Regions from separate parts of the Terrabacter sp. 2TAF16 genome, predicted to be linked through region 3. Evidence: riboswitches for the same ligand, from Rfam matches in the RefSeq annotation. Region 3 holds a riboswitch; each other region holds the start of a gene.
What was found. Region 3 has a riboswitch for S-adenosylmethionine ahead of metX (homoserine O-acetyltransferase MetX). Riboswitches for the same ligand answer to the same signal wherever they lie in the genome.
Positions count from the first base shown of each region.

Region 1: linked by a shared signal. The riboswitch ahead of AB4Z14_RS07930 (aminotransferase class V-fold PLP-dependent enzyme) and the one ahead of metX (homoserine O-acetyltransferase MetX) in region 3 are both predicted to bind S-adenosylmethionine.
Region 2: linked by a shared signal. The riboswitch ahead of AB4Z14_RS20385 (bifunctional o-acetylhomoserine/o-acetylserine sulfhydrylase) and the one ahead of metX (homoserine O-acetyltransferase MetX) in region 3 are both predicted to bind S-adenosylmethionine.
Region 4: linked by a shared signal. The riboswitch ahead of AB4Z14_RS01635 (putative leader peptide) and the one ahead of metX (homoserine O-acetyltransferase MetX) in region 3 are both predicted to bind S-adenosylmethionine.

Region 1 covers NZ_JBFRFZ010000005.1:148,855-152,697, forward strand. Annotated here, with positions in the region: gene AB4Z14_RS07925 (DNA translocase FtsK 4TM domain-containing protein) at 1-1,734, opposite strand, end outside; SAM riboswitch class IV at 1,936-2,061, shown strand; gene AB4Z14_RS07930 (aminotransferase class V-fold PLP-dependent enzyme) at 2,098-3,495, shown strand; gene AB4Z14_RS07935 (endonuclease/exonuclease/phosphatase family protein) at 3,574-3,843, opposite strand, start outside.
Region 2 covers NZ_JBFRFZ010000018.1:62,231-66,073, reverse strand. Annotated here, with positions in the region: gene AB4Z14_RS20390 (IS1595 family transposase) at 1-791, opposite strand, end outside; SAM riboswitch class IV at 1,014-1,133, shown strand; gene AB4Z14_RS20385 (bifunctional o-acetylhomoserine/o-acetylserine sulfhydrylase) at 1,224-2,540, shown strand; gene AB4Z14_RS20380 (LD-carboxypeptidase) at 2,585-3,643, shown strand; gene recQ (DNA helicase RecQ) at 3,679-3,843, shown strand, end outside.
Region 3 covers NZ_JBFRFZ010000007.1:76,880-80,722, forward strand. Annotated here, with positions in the region: gene AB4Z14_RS12400 (RNA polymerase sigma factor) at 1-412, opposite strand, end outside; gene AB4Z14_RS12405 (universal stress protein) at 731-1,129, opposite strand; gene metX (homoserine O-acetyltransferase MetX) at 1,294-2,553, opposite strand; SAM riboswitch class IV at 2,569-2,683, opposite strand; gene AB4Z14_RS12415 (DUF4192 family protein) at 2,766-3,843, opposite strand, start outside.
Region 4 covers NZ_JBFRFZ010000001.1:343,794-347,636, forward strand. Annotated here, with positions in the region: gene AB4Z14_RS01620 (ABC transporter substrate-binding protein) at 1-189, opposite strand, end outside; gene AB4Z14_RS01625 (amino acid ABC transporter ATP-binding protein) at 273-1,034, opposite strand; gene AB4Z14_RS01630 (amino acid ABC transporter permease) at 1,031-2,110, opposite strand; gene AB4Z14_RS01635 (putative leader peptide) at 2,268-2,351, opposite strand; SAM riboswitch class IV at 2,385-2,497, opposite strand; gene rpsA (30S ribosomal protein S1) at 2,782-3,843, opposite strand, start outside.

The sequences.
Region 1 (3,843 bases), on a different contig from region 3:
TTCGTAGGCCGTCAGCTCGACGCGCTTCGGGTCGACGAGGATCATCCGGACCTCCTCGGGCGTCGAGCGCATGAGGATCGAGGTGATCATCGAGTTGACGAAGCTCGACTTGCCCGAGCCGGTGGCGCCCGCGACGAGCAGGTGCGGCATCTTCGCGAGGTTGGCGATGACGTAGGCGCCCTCGACGTCCTTGCCGACACCCATGACCATCGGGTGCTCGTTGGTGCGGGCCGTGTTGCTGCGCAGCACGTCGCCGAGGGACACGTTCTCGCGGTCGAGGTTCGGGATCTCGATGCCGATCGCGGACTTGCCCGGGATGGGGCTGAGGATGCGCACGTCGGCCGAGGCGACGGCATACGCGATGTTCTTGGAGAGGGCGGTGACGCGCTCGACCTTGGTGCCCGAGCCGAGCTCGACCTCGTAGCGCGTGACCGTCGGGCCGCGGGTGAACCCCGTGACGGCGGCGTCGATGTCGAACTGGTCGAAGACGTTGGTCAGCGACTCGACGACGCGGTCGTTGGTCTCGCTGCGCGTCTTGTGCGGCGGCCCCGGCGTCAGCATCGCGTGGTCGGGCAGCTGGTAGGTGATGTCGCCGCCGAGACTGAGCTGCTCGACGCGAGCCGGCAGGTCGGACATGGGCGGCGGGATGAGCTCGGCCTTGGGTCCGACCTTGCTCGTGTCGGGCGCCCCGAGCGTCTTGGGGTCGGTGGCGTCGATGACCTTCTCGACCCCCTTCTCGCCGCCGGGACGCGGGGCGAGCAGACCGGGAGGGGTCGGGCGCTTCTCGCCCGGTCGCAGCTGCGTGGTCGCCTCGTCCTCGAGGGCCTTCTGCGCGGCCTGGCGGAACGCCTCGTCGCCGTCGCGGTCGGCGAGGTCGACGGCCTTGCGGCGCGCGCGCTTCACCGCTGCGGCAGGGGCGTCGAGAGCCTCGTCGGGCTGCTCGTCGACGTGGTCGCGGTCGATGACGAGGGCGCGCAGCTGGCGCAGGCGGGTCGGGATCATGTTGACCGGCGTCGCCGTGATGACGAGCAGGCCGAAGAGACCGAGCAGGACGAGCAGGACGAGCGCCCCGTAGGTCGAGACGGCCGCCGCGAGCGGGCTCGAGGCGAGGAAGCCGAGGATGCCGCCGGCGGCACGCATGCCGTCGGCGCCGTCGGGCGGGTTGGGGATGCCGTCGGCAAGGTGCGACAGACCGCACGCGGCGAAGGTCAGGGCGATGGTGCCGACGACGACGCGGTTGGTCGCGGCGTCGTCCTGGGGGGCGCGCAGCATGCGCAGGCCGAGGGCGAGCAGCACGAGCGGGACGGCGTAGGCGACGCGGCCGAAGGTGCCGGCGAAGACGGCGTGCACCACCTGGCCGAAGGTGCCGGAGACGCCCCACCACTCACGGGCGGCGACGACGACGGCGAGCGCGATGAGCGCGAAGCCGATGCCGTCGCGGCGGTGCTCCGGCTCGAGGTCGGCGGCACTGTGGCCGACGCGGCGCACCGCTCCCCCCGCCATGTGCGAGACGCCCATCCACGTGTTGCGCATCGCGCCGAGCGGGAAGGGGAGGCCTCCGCCCCGCGTCTTGGACGCGGTCTTGGCGGCGGGCTTGCGGGCCGCGGGCTTGCGCTGCGCGGGCCGGCCGCCCCGGGCTGCCGGAGGGCGTGACGAGGCGCTGCCCGCGGACCCCTTGGCACGGGTGGCCGCGGCGGAGCTCGAGCGCTGGTTGGTGGACGGACGTGACGCCATGCTCGCACCGTACGTCAACGCACCGCTGAACTCACGCGTCACACGCGCAACAGGGCTGACCAGTCGGACGCGGCCGCCGTATGCCGTGGCCGCGCCCGCCGTCGTCCCGCGAGGGCCCCGGCGGGGTCGGCGTCTCAGATCGCGACACCCGGGGACCGGGCGGTGGACAGCCGGCGACCGACCCCTTTATCGTCGGGCGCAGGTCATGAGTGCCAGTGACAAGCCCCGGCTCGCTGGCCAGCAACCCTCCTCCGCGGTGGGGTGCTCCGGGTGACGACCAGGCCATCCTCGGTCTGAACGTGTGATCGAGGTCGGCAAGCGCGGACCTGCACCGGGTGGGTCCCATGACCCAGGAGCACTCCCATGTCGGTCCTTCCCTCGACGCACCCAGCGGCCTCCCTCTGTGGCGGCTCCCCCGCACCCGTCGTGCGCACCCGCGCCCTGCACGTCGTGCCCGAGGCGCGCACGCTGCCCACCGTCGTCGGCGCGGGACTGCGCGTGCCCACGCTCCACGGCGACACGGCATACGCCAACCTCGACCACGCGGCCTCGACGCCGGCGCTCGAGACGGTCCAGGCCGCGGTCGACCGCGCGCTCGAGACCTACTCGTCCGTGCACCGCGGCGCCGGGTTCGCCTCGCGGCTGACGAGCGCGTGGTACGAGCAGGCCCGCGCCGAGGTCGCCGCCTTCGTCGGCGCGCGTGAGGGCGACTCCGTCATCTTCACCCGGACGACGACCGACTCGTGGGCCCTGCTGAGCAAGGCGCTGCCGAGCCGCACGACGGTCTTCGTCTTCGGCACCGAGCACCACTCGACCTTGCTGCCCTGGGGCCGCTTCCGCACCGTGCGCCTCCCCGTCCCGCAGACCGTCGAGGACGCGCACGCCCTGCTCGAGGAGGCGCTGACCGACCACCCGTCGCGCCACCGCCTCGTCGTCGTCGCGGCCGCCTCGAACGTGACGGGAGAGGTCTGGCCGGTCGAGCGCTTCGCCACCCTGGCGCACGAGCACGGCGCCCGGATCGCCGTCGACGCGGCCCAGCTCTCGGCGCACCGCACCATCGACCTCGCCGCGTGGGACGCCGACTACGTCGCGTTCTCGGGGCACAAGACGTACGCCCCCTACGGCGCGGGCGTCCTCGCCGGGCGCTCCGACTGGCTCGACGCCGGCAACCCCTACCTGCTCGGTGGCGGCGCGACGCGCTCGGTGACCGAGGACGGCACCACGTGGGCGACCGGGCCGGCGCGCCACGAGGGCGGCAGCCCCAACGTCATCGGCGCCATCGCCCTCGCCGCGGCCTGCTCGACGATCCGCCGGCACCGCGAGGCCATCGAGGAGCACGAGACCCGCCTCCTCGAGCGGCTCCGCGCCGGACTCGACGACGTCGCGGGCGTCGAGGTCCTGTCGATCTTCGGTGACGACAGCGACCGGGTCGGCGTCGTCGCCTTCACCATGGACGGCTGGGACTCCTCGCTCGTCTCGCAGGTCCTCTCCGTCGAGCACGGCATCGGCGTGCGGGACGGCAAGTTCTGCGCCCACCTGCTCGTCGACGAGCTCCTCGAGGACCCGTGGGGCGAGCGTTCCGCCACCGCGGTCCGCGCCAGCATCGGCCTCGGCAGCACGCTCGAGGGCGTCGAGCGTCTCGTCGCGGCCGTCGCGGGGCTCGTCGAGCACGGCACCGACGCGGAGTGGACGCTCACCGAGACCGGATGGGCGCTCGAGGGCACCGACCCGCGCGACGTCGAGGTCGAGCGACCCTGGTGAGCGCGGGCGTACGCCGCTGAGCAGGTCCGTGCGCCGGTGCGCCGGCGCGGTCGGTGCGCTCGAACGCTCAGGGTCGGGTCAGCGCGCCGGCAGGGCGTAGCTCGCCCAGACCGCGGCGTGGTCGGCCCGGTTGAGAGCCACCTGCCCGGCCTCGACGACCGTGAGGCCGCGGCTCAGCAGGTGGTCGAGCTGGACGAAGGCCGGAAGCCGGTTGCCCGCGAAGGGCCAGGTGCGCACCCAGCCCTGCCCGTCGGTGCGCTGCGCGTCGTCGAGGCCCGCGGCGAGGTCGCGGAAGCCGGGGTGGCCGAAGCCGGCGTTGAAGTCGCCGGCCATGACGAGGAGCTCGTC
Region 2 (3,843 bases), on a different contig from region 3:
GCCTCCTCGACGCGGAAGTGCAGGGTGCCGATCAGCCAGCGCTTGAGCAGTGAGGCCACCAGGTGCACTCCGGGCAGCACGCTGGCCTTGTCGGGCGCGGAGTAGCCGAGGGTGAACTCGTGGGTGTAGCCGAGGTCGGCGAGCCGGCGCAGGGTGCGGGCGCCGTCGGTGCGGATCGTTGATCCGGGCTCGATGACCCGGGTGGCGAAGTCGACCAGCTCGGCGGTTCCGGGCTGGGTGGCGACGCCGAGCCGGACTCGGCCCAGGCGGCGGGTTTCGTTGTGTTCTATGGCGATCATGACCGCGACCTTGTCGCCGTAGCCGCCCATCCGGCCGCGGGTGACGCCGCCGATCATCGTCTCGTCGAGCTCCACGATCCCGGACAGCTTGTCCCGCTCCGGGCGGACCATCGCCCGGCGCAGCTTGTGCATCCAGGCCCACGCCGTCTCGTAGGAGCCGAACCCGAGGACCCGTTGCAGGCCGAGTGCGGACATCCCGTTCTTCTGCGAGGTCAGGAACCAGATCGCCGCGAACCAGGTCGACAACGGCGTCCGCGTCCGGTCGAAGATCGTTCCAGCGGTGACCGACGTGCGCCGCCCGCAGGCCCGGCACATCCACAGCCCGGCACCGGTGCGCCAGAACTCAGTGGCTTCGCACTTCGGGCACACGAACCCGTCGGGCCAGCGCAGTCCGGCCAGGTAGTCCAGGCAGGACTGGTTGTCCGGGAACCACTCCAGCAGCTGCTGGTAGGTGGACGGGTAGTCCACTCCCCGAACCGGATTCGCGGTCATCCACAGATCCTACTTCACCCAAGCAGATATGCAGAACAGGTGTTCGAGCGACTTTCAAGAGGTAGGCCACCCCTGTGGACAACGAACTGGTCTGCCCTGCAAGCCATCCCGTCCGGTTCGACGCGGCCCTGCGCCGATCGGGAACGCTCGTCGGAAAGGGCCCGTCCACGATGAGGACATGGCCTCCCACCTGGCGGACACGCATACGTACACTCGCCGGTAGGTCATGAGCGCCAGCGACAAGCCCCGGCTCGCTGGCCGGCAACCCTCCAACCGCGGTGGGGTGCCCCGGGTGAAGACCTGGCCCGTCGACGCCACCCGGCGCTCGTGCAAGCGCGGAGAGCCTCTCTCCCGCACCGACCCGTCGGTGCACGGGGCCCGGTGACACGGGACCCCGGTCAGCGACACGACCCAGGAAGAGCAGGACGACCGATGACCGAGCCCAACTGGTCCTTCGAGACCAAGCAGATCCACGCCGGCCAGGCCCCCGACAGTGCCACGGGGGCCCGCGCGCTGCCGATCTACCAGACGACGAGCTACGTCTTCAACGACACCGACCACGCCGCGAACCTCTTCGGGCTCAAGGAGTTCGGCAACATCTACACCCGTCTGATGAACCCGACGACCGACGTCGTCGAGCAGCGGATCGCGGCACTCGAGGGCGGCGTGGGCGCCCTCCTCGTGGCCTCGGGCCAGGCTGCCGAGACGCTCGCCGTGCTCAACATCGCCGAGGCGGGCGACCACGTCGTCGTCTCCCCCAGCCTCTACGGCGGGACGTTCAACCTCTTCAAGCACACGCTGCCGAAGTTCGGCATCGAGGTCGGCTTCGTCGAGGACCCGACGTCGATCGACTCGTGGCGCGCGGCGATCCGCCCCAACACCAAGCTCCTCTTCGGCGAGACCATCGCCAACCCCAAGAGCGAGATCCTCGACATCGAGGCCGTCGCGGCCCTCGCGCACGAGCACGGCGTACCGCTCGTCGTCGACAACACCGTCGCGACGCCCTACCTCATCCGCCCCATCGAGTGGGGCGCCGACATCGTCGTGCACTCGGCGACGAAGTACCTCGGCGGTCACGGCACCTCGATCGCCGGCGTCATCGTCGACGCGGGCACGTTCGACTTCGGCGCCGACCCGGAGAAGTTCCCCAACTACAACACGCCCGAGGAGAGCTACCACGGGCTCGTCTTCGCCCGCGACCTCGGCGTCGGCAGCCCGCTCGGCGCCAACCTCGCCTTCATCCTCAAGGCCCGCGTCCAGCTGCTGCGCGACCTCGGCCCGGCCGCGTCGCCCTTCAACGCGTTCCTCATCGCCCAGGGGATCGAGACGCTGTCGCTGCGCATCGAGCGTCACCTCGAGAACGCCCACCAGGTCGCTGCCTTCCTCCAGGGTCACGACCAGGTCGAGAAGGTCGTGTGGGCGTCCTTGCCGGACAGCCCGTTCCACGCTCTCGCGGAGAAGTACACGCCGCGTGGCGCCGGCGCCGTGCTCTCGTTCGAGATCGCCGGTGGCCTCGAGGCGGGCAAGAGGTTCGTCGAGGCGCTGACCCTGCACAGCCACGTCGCGAACATCGGCGACGTCCGCTCGCTCGTCATCCACCCGGCCTCGACGACGCACTCCCAGGGCCCCGACGAGGACCGCCTCGCTGCAGGCGTGACGCCGGGCCTCGTGCGCCTCTCGGTCGGCATCGAGCACATCGACGACATCGTCGCCGACCTCGAGCAGGGCTTCACGGCCGCCAAGGCCTGACGCTCCCGACCGACCCGGCCGAAACCGGGCTGAAGCGGATCGGCATGGCTGGCACGATGGCAGCCATGCCGATCCGCTACCCTGCCCCACTGCGCCCCGGCGACCGGATCGGCGTGACCTCGCCGAGCTCCGGCGTCTCCGACGAGCTCTGGGGACGGTTCGCGTATGCCGTCCAGTGCCTCCGCGACCGTGGCTTCGACGTCGTCGTGGGTGAGCTCAACCACGCGCCGAGCCACGTGAGCGGGCCCCGCGAAGCCCGCGCGGCCGAGCTCATGGGGATGCTCCTCGACCCGAGCATCCGGGCGGTCGTCCCGCCGTGGGGCGGTGAGACCGGCATCGACCTGCTCGACCTGCTCGACCTCGACGCGGTCGCCGCCGCCGAGCCGACCTGGTGCGTCGGCTTCTCCGACACGTCGACGTGGCTGACCCCCCTCACCCTCACGACCGGCATCGCGACGATCCACGGGCAGAACCTCATGGACACCCCGTATGCCGTGCCGGGCGGCATACTCCACTGGGTCGACGTGGCGGGCGCCGCGGCCGGGGACGAGCTGCGGCAGCACTCCCCCGGGCGGCACCGTGCCGGCGGCTGGGACGACTACGCCGGCAACCCGACGGTCTCCGAGATGACCCTCGAGGGCCGAGGGACGTGGACCCGCATCGATCCGGGCCACGAGGACGCACCCATCACGTTCTCCGGAAGGCTCGTCGCGGGGTGCGTCGAGACGGTGAGCTTCCTCGCGGGCGGCCGCTTCGCGGACATCGCTGCCTTCGCGCGCGACCACGCGCCCGAGGGCACCGTCGTGCTGCTCGACATCGCCGAGTGGAACTCCTACGACATCTGCCGTGCCCTGCACGCGATGCGCCTGCGTGGTTGGTTCGACGCCGCGAGCGGCATCCTCGTGTCCCGGACCAGCGCGCCAGAGCCGCACGGCTTCACGCAGCACGCGGCCGTCGTCGATGCCCTGGGGATGCTCGACGTGCCGATCGTCGCCGACGTCGAGTGCGGCCACGTCGCGCCCTTCCTCGCGCTCGTGCAGGGTGCCATGACGACGGTCGTCCACGACGGCGACACCCACACGGTCACGCAGCGGCTCACCTGAGCCCGGTCGGCGGTGGCAGGTACGCTCGCCGGGTCATGGAGAAGCAGCTGGTCGGGTCCGAGCTCGAGGTCGTCGACGCCGAGGTGACGATCGAGGCACCCGTCGCCGCGGACGAGGGCCGGCACGACGAGGAGGCCGCAGGTCGCGTCCTGCACGACGTCTTCGGCTTCAGCTCGTTCCGCGGGGCCCAGCAGGCGATC
Region 3 (3,843 bases):
TGGCAGCCTTCTTGGCCGTGCGGGCCGCGGCCGCCTTGGGGGCGGTGGCCGCCTCGTCGTCGGTGGTTGCGGCGGCACGGGTCGGCGCCGCCTTGGCCGTCGCCTTCTTGGCGGCGGTCTTCGTCGTCGCGGTCGTCGTCCGCGTCGCGGACTTCGTCGCCGCGGCGGTGGTGCTGCGTGCGGTGGCCACAGTGCCTCCCTTGGTCCCTGTACGGGTCTTCTTCGTCGTGCTGGAGTGCGGCGCGTCGACGACGATCTCGATGTCGTGGGCCTCGAGGGTCGTGAGGACCGGCTTCATCTGCTTGAGGTCGAGTCCTGCATCGACCTGGGCGCGCGCGATCTCCGTCCCGGTGATGGTGCCGCTGCTGCTGCCCTTGACCAGGAGCTGCATGATCGCCTCGTGCTGGAACACCTTCGGCAGGGTTTTGGGAGCTCCAGCGGTTGTTGCCTTAGGCACGGATGCAGTCGCCTTTCGTCGCAGGTCTCGTCGGATGGTCGACCCGAATCCGGGCATGCACCATCACAACGAACGAGAATGGGGGTTGGTGCCGGAAGAGCTTGGCCTGTCGGAGTCGATCCCTGTTTCGAGCTCTCGGTGCGCCTCGTGCGATCCGGTACTCGGACATTATAAAACGGCGTACGCCCTCCGAGCGAACGCGCGTCCAACCCGCGTGCCGCGAACGGGCGTCCGGCCCGCACGAACCGGGCCGGACGACGTGCCGGAGAGGGCTCAGTCGCCCTTGACCGCGAGCACCGGGCAGCTCGCGTCGAGCAGGATGCGCTGCGCGTTGGACCCGAGGATCAGCTTGCCGACCGGGCTGCGGCGACGCAGGCCGATGACGATGAAGTCGGCCTTCTCCTCCTCGGCGACGGAGATGAGGTCCTCGGCGGGGTCGTTGCCCCGGACGAGCTGGCGCACCTCGTGCTCCAGGCCCTTCTCCTCGAGGAGCGTCTGCACCCGGGCGAGCTCGCTCTCGAACTGGCTGGCCTCGTTCGCGTCGAAGTCCTTGCCGCCCCGGTGGGAGCTGATGACGACGAGCTTCGCTCCACGCAGGACGCACTCCTCGGCGGCTCGCTTGAGCGCCGCGCGACCTTCCTTGGTGGCGACATAACCAACGACGATGGCCACTTTCCCGGACCTCCTTGGGACGGAAACAACCAGTGCTCGCACCGTACCCGATTACGAGGCGTCCGGCGCGTCCCGGGCGAAGTCTCACCGCGGCGTCGGCGACGCGGACGACGAGCGTGCCACAGCGCCGGCTGTCGGCGAACCGGCCCGGCGCGCAGATGGGTTCAGTCGCGCGGCCGTTCGAGCGCGTCTCGGACGATGCGACCCACTTGGTCCTCCTCGATGAGGAAGCCGTCGTGCCCGAACTCCGAGGTGATGTGTGCGCGACGGGACCCCGGCAGGGCGGCGTGCAGCTCGTCGGAGAGCCGGGGCGGGTAGAGGCGGTCGGTGTCGACCGAGACGATGGTGCACTCGGCGCGGACGCGCTCGAGGGCGGCCTCGAGCCCCCCGCGGTCGCGCCCGACGTCGTGCGAGTTCATCGCCTCGGTCAGCACGACGTAGGAGTTGGCGTCGAAGCGCCGGGCCAGCTTGCCCGCGTGGTGGTCGAGGTAGGACTCGACGGCGAAGCGACCGCGGTCGCCGGCGCGCAACGGGTCCTCGCCGAGCTGGGGCTCGCGCCCGAAGCGGGTGCCGAGCTCGGTCTCGGTGCGGTACGTGATGTGGGCGATGCGGCGGGCCAGGCCCAGGCCGGTGTCGGGACGCGTGTGGCCCTCGTAGTAGTCGCCGCCCGCGAAGTCGGGGTCGTTGCGGATCGCCAACAGCTGCGGCTGGCACCAGGCGATCTGGTCGGCGGTCGCGTACGCCGTCGACGCGAGCACGATGCAGCGGTCGACGTCGTCGGGGTGCGTCGCGGCCCACTCCACCGCACGCATCCCGCCCATCGAGCCGCCGACGACGGCCGCCAGGCGGCGGATGCCGAGCCCGTCGAGGAGGCGTCGCTCGACGGCGACCTGGTCGCGGACCGTGACGTAGGGGAAACGGCTGCCCCAGGGACGACCGTCGGGCGCAGGGCTCGCGGGGCCGGTGCTGCCCTGGCACCCGCCGAGGACGTTGGACGCGATGACGAACCACCGCTCGGGGTCAACGGGTCCGTCGGGCCCGATGAGGGCGTTCCACCAGCCGGGCGAGGCGTGTCCGTCGCCGGCCTCACCGATGACGTGGCTGTCGCCGGTCAGTGCGTGCTCGACGAGGATGACGTTGTCGCCAGCCTCGTTGAGCCGGCCCCACGTCTCGTAGGCGATGCGAACGTCGGGCAGCACTCCCCCGCGCTCGAGCTCGATGTCACCGACGTGGGCGAACTGCCGCCGGCCGACCGGGTCGCCGTCACGCCAGGCGCCGTCGGGCCGGCGGGGCTCCGGTGCCGTCGGGTCGACGTGGCTCGTCGCCGCACGGTCCCTCGTCGCCGAGTCGCCGGTCTGGCCGGTGCCAGCGGTCCCGGGCCGCGCCCGGCGGCGGGTGCTCTGCGTCCGGTGGGTGACGGTCATCGGGGTACTCCTCGGTCCTCGCGCTTGCACGCACCCGGGGACGGGGCGGCCAGGTCTTCACCCGGGGCACCCCACCGCGAAGGAGGGTTGCCGACCAGCGAGCCGGGGCTTGTCGCTGGTACTCATGACCTGCTCCAACCATACGCGAGGCCTCACGGAGAGGCCGCGCGCCGTTCCACGACATGGACGGACGGCGCCGCCGCCGGAGACGCTCAGGCGCACTCCCGGGGCCGGAGTCCGACGTCGAGGGCGTGTCGCAACAGCCGCCCCAGCCCGTCATCGGGCTCCAGCTCGAGCGCACGGTCGACCGCGACCCCGGCCCGCGCACCGTCGCCGCACCACCACGCCATCGAGGCGAAGAGCGACAGGACGGGAACCGCATGATCCGCCGGCGTCAGTCGGCAGACCTGCTCGAGGCGGGACAGGACGAGTCGTGGCGTCGCAGCCTCGTCCCACTCCTCCCAGCCGCTCGGGTCGTTGCCGTCTCCGAGCCACGACTCGGGAGGCGCGTCGGGCGCTGCGGCGAGGCCGGCCCGAAGGTCGCGCGAGCGCGGTGCGTCCCGGTCAACCGACGCCTCGAGCGCCGCCAGGGTCCCCACGGCGTCCAGCTCGTCCAGCACCCGTCGTGCCTCGAAGACGTCGCGCGGCGGCTCGCCATCGTCCTCGTAGTCGTCCTCGTGGTCGTCCTCGTGGTCGTCTTCGACGTCGGTGTGCTCCTCGTCCGTGTCGTCGTCGTGCCGGTCCGACGACGGCGGCCCCGCAGCCAGCAGCTGCAACAGCGCTCGGAGCGCATCGGAGTCGCCCTCCTCGAGGCGCTCCTGCACGGCCGTCCCCGACCCCTCCGAAGTGTCGGGGTCGCCCGGGTCCGCGCGCGATCCCGGGGAGCGACCGGGCTCGGCGCCGTCGGGTGTCGGGACGGCGGCCGTCTCGTGATCGCCCGCGGCCGGGGCGAGCCGGAGGTCAGGACCGAGCAGCACCCCGAGGAGGGCTGCGAGGTCGTCGGACAGGAAGTCGGCCGAGGCCATCCCGGGGCAGAGCCAGGCCAGCAGGGCGTCATGGAAGCGCGGGTCACGCAGCGGACCGACGAGGGACGGGAGCCAGTGCTCGACGCCGTACCCCTCGATCTCGCCGTGCAGCACCCCTCCCCAGGCCACGAGGGAGTCGTGGACGAGGAACTGGCGGGCCGTCGGGTCGCCGCCGTCGAGGACCCCGAGCGCCGCGCCGGGTCGGCGCCCCCGTCCCGCCGGTCGACGGCGCCGACCCCGGTCGGGCTTCCGGTCCGTCCGGCTC
Region 4 (3,843 bases), on a different contig from region 3:
GGTGGCGGTGATGCGCTTCTGGTCCGGCGAGGTGTTGACGGCCGGGCCCGCCGGCGCGGTCGAGCCGGCCGCCGCGCCCGACCTGGCCTCGGCGGCTCCGGAGCAGGCGGTGAGCGCGACGGCGGCGGCGGCGAGGACCGTGACGGCATACGTCGTCGGGCGGTGGACGGGGTGGGGACGTGCGGGCATGAGGACTCCTCTCGGCACCCGAGGGGTGCGAGTCATGGGTGGCCGGGACGGCCTGAGGGGCGTGGGGTGGTGGGGTGGTGGGGTCAGAGGACGCGGTCGAGGAAGGCTCGCGTGCGTTCGTGGGCAGGGTGGTCGATGACCTGCTCGGGCGGTCCCTGCTCGACGACCCTGCCGCCGTCGAGGAAGACGACGGTGTCGGCGACCTCGCGGGCGAAGCCGACCTCGTGCGTGACGACGACGAGGGTGGTCCCGTCGCGGGCGAGCTCCTTGATGACGGCGAGGACCTCGCCGACGAGCTCGGGGTCGAGAGCCGACGTCGGCTCGTCGAAGAGGATGACGTCGGGCTGCAGCGCGAGGGCTCGGGCGATGGCGACCCGCTGCTGCTGACCACCGGAGAGCTGGCGCGGGTAGGCAGCCGCCTTGTCCGCCAGCCCGACTCGCTCCAGCAGCGTCCTGGCCCCGACCTCGACCTCGGAGCGCTTGCGGCGCTGCGCCGACACCGGCGCCTCGACGACGTTCTCGAGGACGGTGAGGTGCGGGAAGAGGTTGAACTGCTGGAAGACGAAGCCGATGCGGCTGCGCTGGCGCAGGATGTCGCGCTCGGGCAGCTCGTGGAGACGGTCACCCACCTGCCGGTAGCCGATGAGCGTCCCGTTGACCCGCACCTGACCCCGGTCGATCTTCTCCAGGTGGTTGATGGTGCGCAGCAGCGTGGACTTGCCCGACCCCGACGGTCCGAGGACGACCGTGACGGTGCCCTCCGCCAGCTCGAGGTCGACGTCGTCGAGCACCCGGTGGGCCCCGAACGACTTCGTCACACCGCGGAGGTCGACGGCGGCGGTCATCGGGCGACCTCCTCGGGACGACGCGCTGCCTGGGTCGCGATGCCGGCCCACCGGGCCCGGAGCCGCTGGAGCGGTGTGGGCGGCAGCGACCGGGCACTGCCACGGGCGAAGTGCCGCTCGACGTAGTACTGCCCGATCGACAGGAGCGTCGTGAGGATGATGTACCAGACCGTCGCCACGAGGAGCAGCGGCACGACGCGGGAGTTGCGGCCGTAGATCACCTGCACCTGGTAGAAGAGCTCCGGGATCGCGAGCACGGAGACGATCGAGGTGCCCTTGAAGAGGCTGATCACCTCGTTGGCGGCGTTGGGCAGGATCGAGCGCATCGCCTGCGGCAGGACGATCCTCGCGAACTGGCGGCGCCGCGGGATGCCGAGCGCCGAGGCCGCCTCGCGTTGCCCCTCGTCGACGGAGAGGATGCCGCCGCGGATGATCTCGGCCGCGTAGGCCGCCTGGTGCAGGGCGAGCCCGAGCACCGCGGCGCCCAGGGCCCCGAAGAGGTCGTTGGTCTCGACGCTGCCGAAGGACGGCCCGAACGGCAGCCCGACGCTGATCGTCTGGTAGAGGTAGGCGATGTTGAACCAGAAGAGCAGCTGGACGATGAGCGGGATCGACCGGAACGCCCAGATGTAGGCCCACGCGACGGTCCGCAGGAACGCGTTGGACGACAGTCGCATGGCCGCGAGGACGAGCCCCAGGGCGAAGCCGGCCACGGTCCCGAGGACGGTGAGCTGGATCGTCGTGCCGAGAGCCCGGATGACGGTTTCGGTGGCGAAGTAGCGACCGAAGGTCGCCCAGTCCCAGCCGGGGTTGGTGACGAGGCCGTTGACGAACATCGCCACGAGCAGTCCGACGCCGGCGACGCCGACCCATGTCCACGGGTTGCGCCGCGGGACGACGGTGAGGACCGGCCCGCCTCCGGACGGCGGGACCGAGTGGGTTGCCGGCGCCGGGGCGGCCGAGAGGGCGGACGTCGACGCTCCCGCCGTGGGCTCGGCCGGCGAAGGCGGCGAGGACGACGATGACGACGTGGTGGTCGGCGGCGCTGAGCGCCGGACCGTGGAGAGGGATGGCACGTGAGGCTCCTGGAGGGATGGCTCGGGCACCCGTCACCGGACGGGTGGCAGGGCGCGGCGGCGGCCGCGGGGGTGCGTGCTGGCGTCCGAGCCCCACGGGGTCACCGCTGGGCCGGGCGCCGACCGGCCGGCCGAGGTCTCGGCGGCCAGGACGTCGTCAGGGACGACAGAGCGCGCTGGACACGCGGAGCAGGTCGACGTGGCGGCGGAGCACGAGGTGGGTGCTCGTCGTGCGCGCCATGTCGGCTCCTCGGTCCTGGACCCGACCACTTCGAGTCCGCGCTTGCCGTCGCCTGCTGGCGACGGCCTGGTCCTCACCCGGAGCACCCCGCCGCGGTGGAGGGTTGCTGTCCAGCGAGCCGGGGCTTGACGCTGGAACTCTTGACCTGTCGACGACACTACGAAGGCGCTGGGCAGCCCGTCAATCGTCGAAATGCGTGCTTTCTCCTCAGTGCGACAGGCTCTTCCACCACGCGCAGCAACGCCGGTTTGTCTGTGCCGCAAGGCAATTCGCGGGCAACGACGCTCCTACGCAACTCGGAATTCCTAGTGATTCAGTCGGAAATGAGTCCTGAGCCTTCTTGCATCCTGAGACGCAGGACGCGAAAGAGCCCCGGACCACAGGGGTCCGGGGCTCTTTCAGAGCGTGTCGCTCCGAGCAGTGACTGGCGTCAGTTGCCCGTCAGCTTCTCGCGAAGCGCAGCGAGCGCCTCGTCCGAAGCCAGCGTGCCCTCGACCGGGGCCGGGGCGTTGCGCGGGGCGCGCTCGCCGCGGTCGGCGTCGCCGGCCTCGGCGACGTCACCGGTCGCGGACGAGTACGACGTCGCGGAGCCGGCGTTGGCCGCAGCCTCGGCGTCGGCCTTCGTCGCGGCGTCGACCTGGGCCTTGTGGGACTCCCAGCGAGCGTGGGCGTCGGCGTACTGACGCTCCCACTTCTCGCGCTGGGCGTCGAAGCCCTCGAGCCACTCGTTCGTCTCCGGGTCGAAGCCCTCGGGGTACTTGTAGTTGCCCTGCTCGTCGTACTCGGCGGCCATGCCGTAGAGGGTCGGGTCGAACTCCGACGCCGCGACGGCCTGGTCGTTGGCCTGCTTGAGCGACAGCGAGATGCGGCGACGCTCGAGGTCGATGTCGATGACCTTGACGAAGATCTCGTCGCCGACGTTGACGACCTGCTCCGGCAGCTCCACGTGGCGCTCGGCCAGCTCGGAGATGTGGACGAGGCCCTCGATGCCGTCCTCGACGCGCACGAACGCACCGAAGGGGACGAGCTTGGTGACCTTGCCGGGGACGACCTGGCCGATGGCGTGCGTGCGAGCGAAGTGCTGCCACGGGTCCTCCTGCGTCGCCTTCAGCGACAGGGAGACACGCTCACGGTCCATGTCGACGTCGAGCACCTCGACGGTGACCTCGGTGCCGACCTCGACGACCTCGGACGGGTGGTCGATGTGCTTCCACGACAGCTCCGAGACGTGGACGAGACCGTCGACGCCGCCGAGGTCCACGAACGCACCGAAGTTGACGATGGAGGACACGACGCCCGAACGGACCTGGCCCTTCTGGAGCTCCTTGAGGAACGTCGTGCGCACCTCGGACTGCGTCTGCTCGAGCCAGGCACGGCGCGAAAGGACCACGTTGTTGCGGTTCTTGTCGAGCTCGATGATCTTGGCCTCGATCTCCTTGCCGACGTACGGCTGGAGGTCGCGAACACGACGCATCTCGACGAGCGAGGCGGG